One region of the Streptomyces sp. SP17BM10 genome, then DNA from elsewhere that is predicted to be linked to it. Evidence: predicted binding sites of a transcription regulator. Region 1 holds the regulator's gene; each other region holds the start of a gene.

Region 1 (3,269 bases):
TGCGGCCCGAGGGGGGAGACGCGAAAGGGGTGCCGGGGCGAGGAACCCCGGCACCCCTCCGCAGGCGACTAGCGGCCGTTGAACGCGTCCTTCAGACGCGAGAACAGGCCCTGCTGGCCCGGCGCGAACTGGCCGGACGGACGTTCCTCGCCGCGCAGCACCGCGAGGCGGCGCAGCAGCTCCTCCTGCTCGGCGTCGAGCTTGGTGGGCGTCTGCACCTCGACGTGCACTATCAGGTCGCCCCGGCCGCCCCCGCGCAGGTGGGTGATGCCGCGGCCGTGCAGCGGGATCGACTGGCCGGACTGGGTGCCGGGCCGGATGTCGACCTCCTCCAGCCCGTCCAGGGTCTGCAGCGGCACCTGGGTGCCGAGCGAGGCCGCCGTCATCGGGATGGTGACGGTGCAGTGCAGGTCGTCCCCGCGCCGCTGGAAGACGGTGTGCGAGGTCTCGGCGATCTCGACGTACAGGTCGCCGGCCGGGCCGCCGCCAGGGCCGACCTCGCCCTCGCCGGCCAGCTGGATCCGGGTGCCGTTGTCGACACCGGCCGGGATCTTGACGGTCAGCGTGCGGCGGGCGCGGACCCGGCCGTCGCCGGCGCACTCCGGGCACGGGGTCGGCACGACAGTGCCGAAGCCCTGGCACTGCGGGCAGGGGCGGGAGGTCATGACCTGGCCCAGGAAGGACCGGGTGACCTGGGAGACCTCGCCCTTGCCGCGGCACATGTCACAGGTCTGCGCGGAGGTGCCGGGCGCGGCGCCCTCCCCGCTGCAGGTGGTGCAGGTGACGGCCGTGTCGACCTGGAGCTCCTTGGTGGTGCCGAACGCGGCCTCCTCCAGGGTGATCTCCAGCCGGATCATGGCGTCCTGCCCGCGGCGGGTGCGCGAGCGCGGGCCGCGCTGGCCGGCCGCGGCGCCGAAGAAGGCGTCCATGATGTCGGAGAAGCCGAATCCGGCCGCGCCGGCGCCGAAGCCGCCCGCGCCACCGCCGCCGCCCGGCGACAGCGGGTCGCCGCCGAGGTCGTACACCTGCCGCTTCTGCGGGTCGGAGAGCACCTCGTAGGCGGCGTTGATCTCCTTGAACCGCTCCTGCGTCTTCGGGTCCGGGTTGACGTCCGGGTGCAGTTCGCGTGCCAGGCGCCGGAACGCCTTCTTGATCTCGTCCTGCCCCGCATCCCGTCGGACGCCGAGTACCGCGTAGTAGTCCGTGGCCACCTAATGCTCCGCTTGTTCCGCCTGTAGTAGTGCTGGGACCGGGCACCACCGCTGGTCTCGCCCAGCGGTGGCTGTTCGCTACGACTCGGCCAGGATCTGGCCCACGTACCGCGCCACCGCCCGCACCGCCCCCATTGTGCCCGGATAGTCCATCCGGGTCGGACCGATCACACCCAGTTTGGCCACGCTCTCGTCGCCCGAACCGTAACCGACCGACACCACCGAGGTGGAATTCAGCCCCTCGTAGGCGTTCTCCCGGCCGATCCGGACCGTCATCGCCGCGTCCGCGGTCTCACCCAGGAGGCGGAGCAGGACGACCTGCTCCTCCAGGGCCTCCAGGACCGGCTGGATGGTGAGCGGGAAGTCGTGGCCGAAGCGGGTCAGGTTGGCCGTGCCGGCCAGCATGATCCGCTCCTCGTTCTGCTCGGCGAGCGCCTCGAACAGCGTCGCCAGGACCGTGGTGACGGTCGGCCGGTCGACCTGCTCGAACATCGCGGGCAGTTCCTCCAGCGCCGCCGGGACGTCCGGCAGGCGCTGGCCCGCGGCCCGCGCGTTGATCCGGGCCCGCAGGTCCGCCAGGACGCTCTCGCCGACGGTCCCCGGACAGTCCACCGTCCGCTGCTCGACCCGGCCGGTGTTGGTGATCAGGACCAGCATCACCTTGGCCGGGGCGAGCGCGACCAGTTCGATGTGCCGCACGGTCGAGCGGCTCAGCGAGGGGTACTGGACGACGGCGACCTGCCGGGTGAGCTGGGCGAGCAGCCGCACGGTGCGCGCGACGGTGTCGTCCAGGTCGACCGCGCCCTCCAGGAAGTGCCGGATCGCGCGCCGCTCGGGCGCGCTCATCGGCTTGACCTCGGCGAGCCGGTCGACGAACAGCCGGTACCCCTTGTCGGTGGGGATGCGCCCGGCGCTGGTGTGCGGCTGGTGGATGTACCCCTCCTCCTCCAGCGCCGCCATGTCGTTGCGGACGGTGGCCGGGGAGACCCCGAGGTTGTGCCGCTCCACCAGGGCCTTCGAGCCGACCGGCTCCTCGGTGCCCACGTAGTCCTGGACGATCGCGCGCAGCACGGCCAGCTTGCGGTCGTCCAGCTGGCGGACCTCACCGGCCATGGGGCACGCACCTCCGTCTTCGCACGTTGTCCGTTGTGACGCATCGAGCTGATGCGGGCCCGGCGGGCCCGGCTTTGGCACTCTGAGCGCGCGAGTGCCAGAACCCTACCTGCCAGTGTACGGCCCGGGTCCGACGGCAGGAACGGCACAGCGGGGGTGATCCTGCCCGCAGTTCCCGGCGCGGGGGTGGTGCCCCGCGGCCGTCCGGGTGGCAGCATCGATAGCGGACGGCGAACGGAGGAGCAAGCGATGTCGAGCTCGGCCCAGCACACCCGATTCGCGCCCGACCGCGGCCTGACCGGCCGGATGGTCGGCACCATGTTCGTGATCGGGCTGTTGTACGTCGGTTTCACCGGCCTGCTGATCGTGCTGCTGCGCGGCGCCTGGCCCCTGATCGTGCTGATCTCCGGCGGGCTGTTCGTGGCCCAGTTCTGGTTCAGCGACAAGATCACCGAACGGGCGATGGGCGCCCGCCCGGTGTCCCCCGAGGAGTACCCGCAACTGCACGGCACCGTCGACCGGCTCTGCGCGCTCGCCGACATGCCCAAGCCCAGGGTGGCGGTCGCCGACAGCGACATGCCGAACGCCTTCGCCACCGGGCGCAACCCGCAGAACGCCGTCGTGTGCGTCACCACCGGCCTGCTGCGCCGGCTGGAGCCCGAGGAACTGGAGGGCGTCCTCGCGCACGAGCTCTCCCACGTCGCCCACCGGGACGTCGCCGTGATGACGATCGCCGGCTTCCTCGGCGTCCTCGCCGGGGCGATGACCAGGATCGCCGTGTACGGCGGGTTCATGGGCGGCGGACGCAACAACAACGACCAGAACGCGGCCATCGTCGCGCTGATCATCCCGCTGGTGGCGATGGTCGTCTACGCGATCAGCTTCCTGCTCACCCGGCTGCTGTCGCGCTACCGCGAGCTCGCCGCCGACCGCGCCGCCGCCCAG
Region 2 (3,269 bases), on a different contig from region 1:
CCTCGATCATCCGCTCCCGGTACGGGATGGAGGACGGCCGCGAGCGCACCCTCACCGAGGTGGGCAAGCAGCACGGCCTCACCCGCGAGCGGATCCGGCAGATCGAGAAGCACGCGCTGGCCGAGCTGAAGAAGATCGCCGACCACGCGGGCTTCGAGGCGGCGTGAGGGACGGGACCACGGAGCAGACGGATCTCGGGCCCGGGTGCGGAGCGCTCCGCACCCGGGCCCGAGGCCGTCCCGGGCTCCTAGGCTGGAGGGACAGGACGACGACCGGGTCGAGCAGCGGGGTGAACAGGGTGAGCGAGCAGGAACAGGACCGGGCGCAGGAGCCGGAGACGCCGGAAGCGGCGGAGCGGGCGGAGAATGCCCGGGCGAAGGCACGCCTCGTCTTCGGGGACCCGCTGGACCGGCAGTCCCGGGACGACACCGACTCCGGTTGGGGCGACCGCCCCGGATCCGGGAGCGGGCGGGGGCTGGACTGGTACCTGAGCCAGCGCCCGCCGCACCACGGGGACTGAGCGGGGGCAGGGGGGAGGGACGGGGGTAGGAGGGGCCGCGCTCAGCGCAGCGGAGCGACCAGCGCGTCGCGGATCTCCGTGAGCAGCTGGACCTCCTTGGCCTCGGCCTCCGCCACTTCCTCGGGGAGGGTCTTGCGCCGGGCGGCCAGGCGGTTCATGGGCACGATCAGGACGAAGTAGACGACGGCGGCCGTGATCAGGAACTGGAGCGCGGCGCTGACCACCGGGCCCCAGAGGATGAGGATCCCGGACACGACCTCGCCGGTGGGAGACACCTCGCAGGGCCCCTTGAGGCAGGAACTGTAGGACCCGAGGTCCTTCGTCCCGAAAACACCGACGATCGGATTGATCACGCCCTTGACGAAGGCGTTGACGATGTTGGTGAAGGCCGCACCGATGACGACGGCGACGGCGAGCTCGACGACATTTCCACGCAGCAGGAATTCCTTGAAGCCCTTCATGCCGCCTCGAACGACGAAGTCGTCGGCCGGTTACGGGTGATCATCCGAAGCTCCGGATTGACAACCCGTGTGGCCCATCGCGCCACCCGACAGCGGCGGCGGCAGGCCCGCCCGCGCGGGCCCGGACGCGAGCGCCGCGGCCACCGCGAGCAGCACCAGCGACGGCACCCCGGCCCGCCGCCGGACGGCGCGCCACCAGCGGTGCCGCCCGCCGGCTCCGCGCCGGATCGGCCGGAAGCTCGGCACGGCCCGCCGGGGCGGCACGGTGGGTGCGGGCAGCGGGACGGCGTGGCTGAGGGCGTTCATCGGGAACCACCTCCGAGTCGTTCGGTCTCTGGTGACCCCACGGTGACCGCCCGCGGCGGAAGCCGGAAGACGTTATCCGCAGCCTGTGGATAACCCCGACCCTGTGGACGATGGCGTGCACCCGTTCGAGCTAGTCGGGTCGTTCGACGTTGACGGGAAGGCCCATCAGGCCGTCCATCAGGCCGTCCACCGGGGCATCCACCAGGGCGTGCACCAGGGCGTCCACCGGAAACGGCCACGGGAACGCCACCGGAACGGCGAAAGGCCCGCCGCCACCGCGAGGAGCGGGGCAGCGGGCCTTCCGGTGCGTACTGGGGTCAGCCGGCGGCCGGAGCCGGGGCGGACGAGCCCGAGGAGGACGACGCCGGGGCCGAGGGCGCCGAGGACGCCGGGGTCGACGTCGACGAGCTCGACGACGAGGAGCTCACCGAGCTGCTCGACGAGGAGCGGCTGTCCGTCCGGTAGAAGCCGGAGCCCTTGAAGACCACGCCCACGGCCGAGAAGACCTTGCGCAGCTTCCCCTGGCAGTCGGGGCAGGTGGTCAGCGCGTCGTCGGTGAACTTCTGCACCGCCTCCAGGCCGTGGCCGCACTCGGTGCACTGGTACTGGTACGTGGGCACTTGTCTTCCTCCTGGCACTCGCGCCTAATGAGTGCTAACGATGGTCAATGATGCGGTATTCCGCTTGATGAGTCCAGCGACTCCGGTGTGACGTGGGCCCGGTCGTCCCGCCGTCAGCCCTTGGCGGCGCCCACCAGCTGCGGCTCGGCGGCGGCCGGGACGGCGCCCGCGCCGGATCCGGCGACCACCGTGCTCGCCCCGCCCGAGGGCGCCAGCAGGTGCCGCAGCGAGACCAGCGCGGCCAGCCCCAGCCCGGCGCCGACGGCCGGCACCAGGAACCCGGCGGACGGCCCGTGGCCGTCGATCAGCCGGCCGGCCACCATCGAGCCGATCGCCAGGCCGAGGCCGATGGCGCCGGTCAGCCAGGTGAAGGCCTCGGTCTTGGCGCCGTCCGCGACCAGCGTCTCGACCAGCGTGTAGCCGCTGATCAGGGTCGGCGCGATGGCCAGGCCGCAGACCAGCCCGGCGATCGAGAGGGTGACCAGGTTGGGCATCGCCCACAGCGTCGAGCAGCCCAGCACCAGCAGGGTGTAGCTGATGATCATGCGCTGCTGCACCGCGCGCCGCCAGGCGATCACGCCGTACAGCACACCCGCCACCATCGAGCCGCCGGCGAAGATGCCGTACACGGTGCCGGCCGCGCCGTGCTGGCCGACCGAGTCGGCGAAGGCGTTGACCGAGACCTGCATGCCGCCGAACACCGCGCCCACGCCGAGGATGACGCCGGCCAGCAGCCGGACGCCGGGCGAGGCGAGCGCGGAGGCGCGCCGCACCCCGGGTCGAGGCACGATCCGGGCCGGCGCGGTGCGGCGCTGGGCCGCGAAGGCCAGGCCGCCGACGAAGGTGAGCGCGGCCTCCGTGATCAGGCTCGCGGAGGGGCTGACCGAGGTGGCGATCTTGGCGGCCAGGATCGGGCCGACGACGAAGGTGAGCTCGTCCGTCACGGACTCGAACGCGAACGCGGTGCTGACCTTGGCGGCGGAGGAGGCGCCGGCGCCCTCCGCGCCGAGCTTGGCCACCCAGCGGGCGCGGACCATCGCGCCGATCTGCGGCACGCTGGCCCCGGCCGGGACGGCGGCCAGGCACAGGCTCCAGGCCGGCGCGTGGCCGTTCGCGAGGACGATCAGCGCGGCGACCGAGGCGGCGTGCACGAAGACCGTCGGGACGAGGACGGTGGCCTGCCCGTACCGGTCGGAGAGCCGGCCGGTCTGCGGGCCGATCAGGGCCTGGGCGACGGCGGCGACCGCGGTGACGGTGCCGGCCGTGCCCCATGAGCCGCCGGTGCCCGTGACGAGCATCAGGATGCCCATGCCGAGCATGGCGTAGGGCAGCCGCGCGACGAACGCGGGTGCCAGGAACGTC
Region 3 (3,269 bases), on a different contig from region 1:
GGCGCTCCTGCAGCTTCTCGCGGTCCCAGTCGGAGTCGGTGCCGGCGATCTCGCCCTTGATCTGGGCGACGCGGCCGGCCACGGCCTCGGCGTCGCCGGCGCCCTCGACGATCGTGGTCTCGTCCTTGGTGATGGTCACGCGGCGGGCGCTGCCCAGCACGTCCAGACCGGCCTGGTCGAGCTTGAGGCCGACCTCCTCGGAGATCACGGTGCCGCCGGTCAGGGTGGCCAGGTCGCCGAGGATCGCCTTGCGGCGGTCGCCGAAGCCCGGGGCCTTGACGGCGACGGCGTTGAAGATGCCGCGGATCTTGTTCAGGACCAGGGTCGACAGCGCCTCGCCGTCGACGTCCTCGGCGATGATCAGCAGCGGCTTGGAGGCACCGCCCTGCAGGATCTTCTCCAGCAGCGGCAGCAGCTCCTGGATCGAGGAGATCTTGCCCTGGTGGATCAGGATGTACGGGTCCTCCAGGACCGCCTCCTGCCGCTCCGCGTCGGTGACGAAGTACGGCGACAGGTAGCCCTTGTCGAACTGCATGCCCTCGGTGAACTCGAGCTCCACGCCGAAGGTGTTCGACTCCTCGACGGTGATGACACCGTCCTTGCCGACCTTGTCGATCGCCTCGGCGATCAGCTCGCCGACCTGGGTGTCCTGGGCGGAGAGGGACGCGACGGCGGCGACGTCGTCCTTGCCCTCGATCTCGCGGGCCACCGAGAGCAGGTGCTCGGAGACGGCGGCGACGGCCTTGTCGATGCCCTTCTTCAGGGCGGCCGGGCCGGCGCCGGCGGCGACGTTGCGCAGACCCTCGTTGACCAGGGCCTGGGCCAGCACGGTGGCGGTGGTGGTGCCGTCGCCCGCGACGTCGTTGGTCTTGGTGGCGACCTCCTTGACGAGCTGCGCGCCAAGGTTCTCGTACGGGTCGTCCAGCTCGACCTCACGGGCGATGGTGACACCGTCGTTGGTGATGGTCGGGGCGCCGAACTTCTTGTCGATGACGACGTTGCGGCCCTTGGGGCCGATGGTCACCTTGACGGTGTCGGCCAGCTTGTTGACACCGCGCTCCAGCGAGCGGCGGGCGTCCTCGTCGAACTGCAGGATCTTCGCCATGTTCCCTATTCCCTCGGGGCTGCGGCCGGCCCACCGGCCGCCGAACTACGTGAACCAACAACCACGCCCCGGGCCCCTGTCACTTGGGACACGGATCCGGGGCGGGTCGGAACGACTTACTTCTCGATGATGGCGAGAACGTCGCGGGCGGAGAGGACGAGGTACTCCTCGCCCTGGTACTTCACCTCGGTGCCGCCGTACTTCGAGTACAGGACGATGTCACCGACGGCGACGTCGAGCGGCAGACGCTGGCCGTCCTCGAAGCGGCCCGGGCCGACGGCCAGGACGACGCCCTCCTGGGGCTTCTCCTTGGCGGTGTCCGGGATAACCAGGCCGGAGGCCGTGGTGGTCTCGGCGTCGAGCGGCTGGACCACGATGCGGTCCTCGAGCGGCTTGATGGCAACCTTGCTGCTGGTGGTCACGTCCGAGCTCCCCTTCGGAGATTACGGGGTTTTCTAACGGGTAAGGGGCGAACCTGCGGACCTGCCGTCGCGGGGGTCAGGCACGCTTCTTCGCGTTAGCACTCCCCCGGTGGAGAGTGCCAAGGACGACCATAGGCCCGTGTTAGCACTCAGTCAACCAGAGTGCCAACGACGCGCCCCGCCGTCCCGGCCGGCGGACGCCCGGGCCCACCCGGTCCCGGTCCGGCGCGGCCGCCGGGGAACCGACCACCACCTGCCCCGACCGGCGAGAATGGCCCCGTGGACACCGAGAACCTCCAGCCGCTGCTGACCCCCGAGGGCCAGGACCTGCTCGCCGCGCTGCGCGAGTTCACACCCGAGGAGGAGCTCGCGCTGGCCACCCGGCTGCGGCGCGAGCACCCGGCCGACCTGGTGTCGGCGGCGTTCGGGCAGGCGCGGCTGCGCCAGCGCGCCCGCGCGAAGTTCGGGGCGGACGCCGACCTGATGTACTTCACGCCCAACGGCGTCGAGCAGTCCACCCGGCGCAGCGTCGCCGAGTGGCGCGCGCAGCGCTTCGCCGGGCTCGGGGTGCGCCGGCTCGCCGACCTGTGCTGCGGGATCGGCGGGGACGTCCTGGCGCTGGCCCGGGCCGGGATCGAGGTGCTGGCCGTCGACCGGGACCCGGCCGCCTGCGCGGCCACCGCCGCCAACGCCGCCGCGCTGGGCCTCACCGACCTGGTCGAGGTGCGCTGCGCGGACGTCGCCGACGTGGACGTCACCGGCTACGACGCGGTGTTCACCGACCCGGCGCGGCGCACGGCGCGCGGCCGGGTGTTCGACCCGGAGGCGTACGCCCCCCCGCTCTCCTGGGCGATCGAGGCCGGCCGCCGGACCCCGGTCGGCGCCCTGAAGGTCGCGCCGGGCATCCCGCACGACGCCGTCCCCGAGGACGCCGAGGCCGAATGGGTCTCCGACCACGGGGACGTCAAGGAGGCGGTGCTCTGGTTCGGCACCAAGGCCGCCCACCCGCACCGCGCGACCCTGCTGCCGCACGCCGCGAGCCTCACCGGCGGCGACCTGCCCGACCCCGCGGCCGGGCCGGTCGGCCGCTACCTGTACGAGCCGGACGGCGCCGTGATCCGCGCCCACCTGGTGGCCGAGGTGGCCGAGCAGGTGGGCGGGCGGCTGATCGACCCGAAGATCGCCTACCTGACCTCGGACGAGCTGGTCCCCACGCCGTACGCGCACGCCTTCGAGCTGACCGACGTGCTGCCCTTCCACATCAAGAAGCTGAAGGCCCTGCTGCGCGAGCGCGGGGTCGGCACGGTGGTGATCAAGAAGCGCGGGATGGCGATCACCCCGGAGGAACTGCGCCGCCAGCTCAAGCCCTCCGGGCCGAACTCCGTCACGGTCATCCTCAGCCGCACGGACGACGGCCCGCTGATGATGCTCGGTCAGCCGGTCTGAGCGGCCGGGCCCCGAGTCGGACCGGAGGACCGGTCGGCTACGCGGGCGGCTGGACGTAGTCGTCCAGCCGGGCCACCGAGAAGCCCTGTTCCTGGATCCGGGCCAGCAGTTCGCCGAACATCTGGGTCATCGTGGCGCCCTTGAGCTCCTTCGGGCCGCGGAAGTGGGCCAGGATGATGTCGCCGGGCTTCAGTTTCTTGTCCCCCGACTGGTACTGCATGTCGTGGATCTGCATCGACTCGCGCCACAGCACGATCGCCCGCGGACCGCACTCCTGCACCGAGGTGTTGAGCGTC

Evidence for each region. Region 1 encodes HrcA, which represses chaperone genes, less so after heat shock. Its sites were predicted from a motif close to TTNGCACTCNGNNNNNCNGAGTGCNAA; they were not measured.
Region 2: the regulator HrcA is predicted to act here: its motif matches at 1,919-1,945, upstream of PUR71_RS39450 (FmdB family zinc ribbon protein).
Region 3: the regulator HrcA is predicted to act here: its motif matches at 1,670-1,696, upstream of groES (co-chaperone GroES).

Annotation. Positions count from the first base shown of each region.
Region 1 is NZ_JAQYXB010000669.1:242,169-245,437, forward strand. It holds gene dnaJ (molecular chaperone DnaJ) at 69-1,211, opposite strand; gene hrcA (heat-inducible transcriptional repressor HrcA) at 1,290-2,324, opposite strand; gene htpX (zinc metalloprotease HtpX) at 2,574-3,269, shown strand, end outside.
Region 2 is NZ_JAQYXB010000684.1:77,780-81,048, reverse strand. It holds gene PUR71_RS39470 (sigma-70 family RNA polymerase sigma factor) at 1-167, shown strand, start outside; gene PUR71_RS39465 (hypothetical protein) at 299-520, shown strand; gene mscL (large conductance mechanosensitive channel protein MscL) at 562-981, opposite strand; gene PUR71_RS39455 (hypothetical protein) at 1,012-1,287, opposite strand; gene PUR71_RS39450 (FmdB family zinc ribbon protein) at 1,605-1,907, opposite strand; gene PUR71_RS39445 (MFS transporter) at 2,021-3,269, opposite strand, start outside.
Region 3 is NZ_JAQYXB010000571.1:142,852-146,120, forward strand. It holds gene groL (chaperonin GroEL) at 1-1,105, opposite strand, end outside; gene groES (co-chaperone GroES) at 1,222-1,527, opposite strand; gene PUR71_RS15900 (class I SAM-dependent methyltransferase) at 1,807-2,973, shown strand; gene PUR71_RS15905 (polysaccharide deacetylase family protein) at 3,011-3,269, opposite strand, start outside.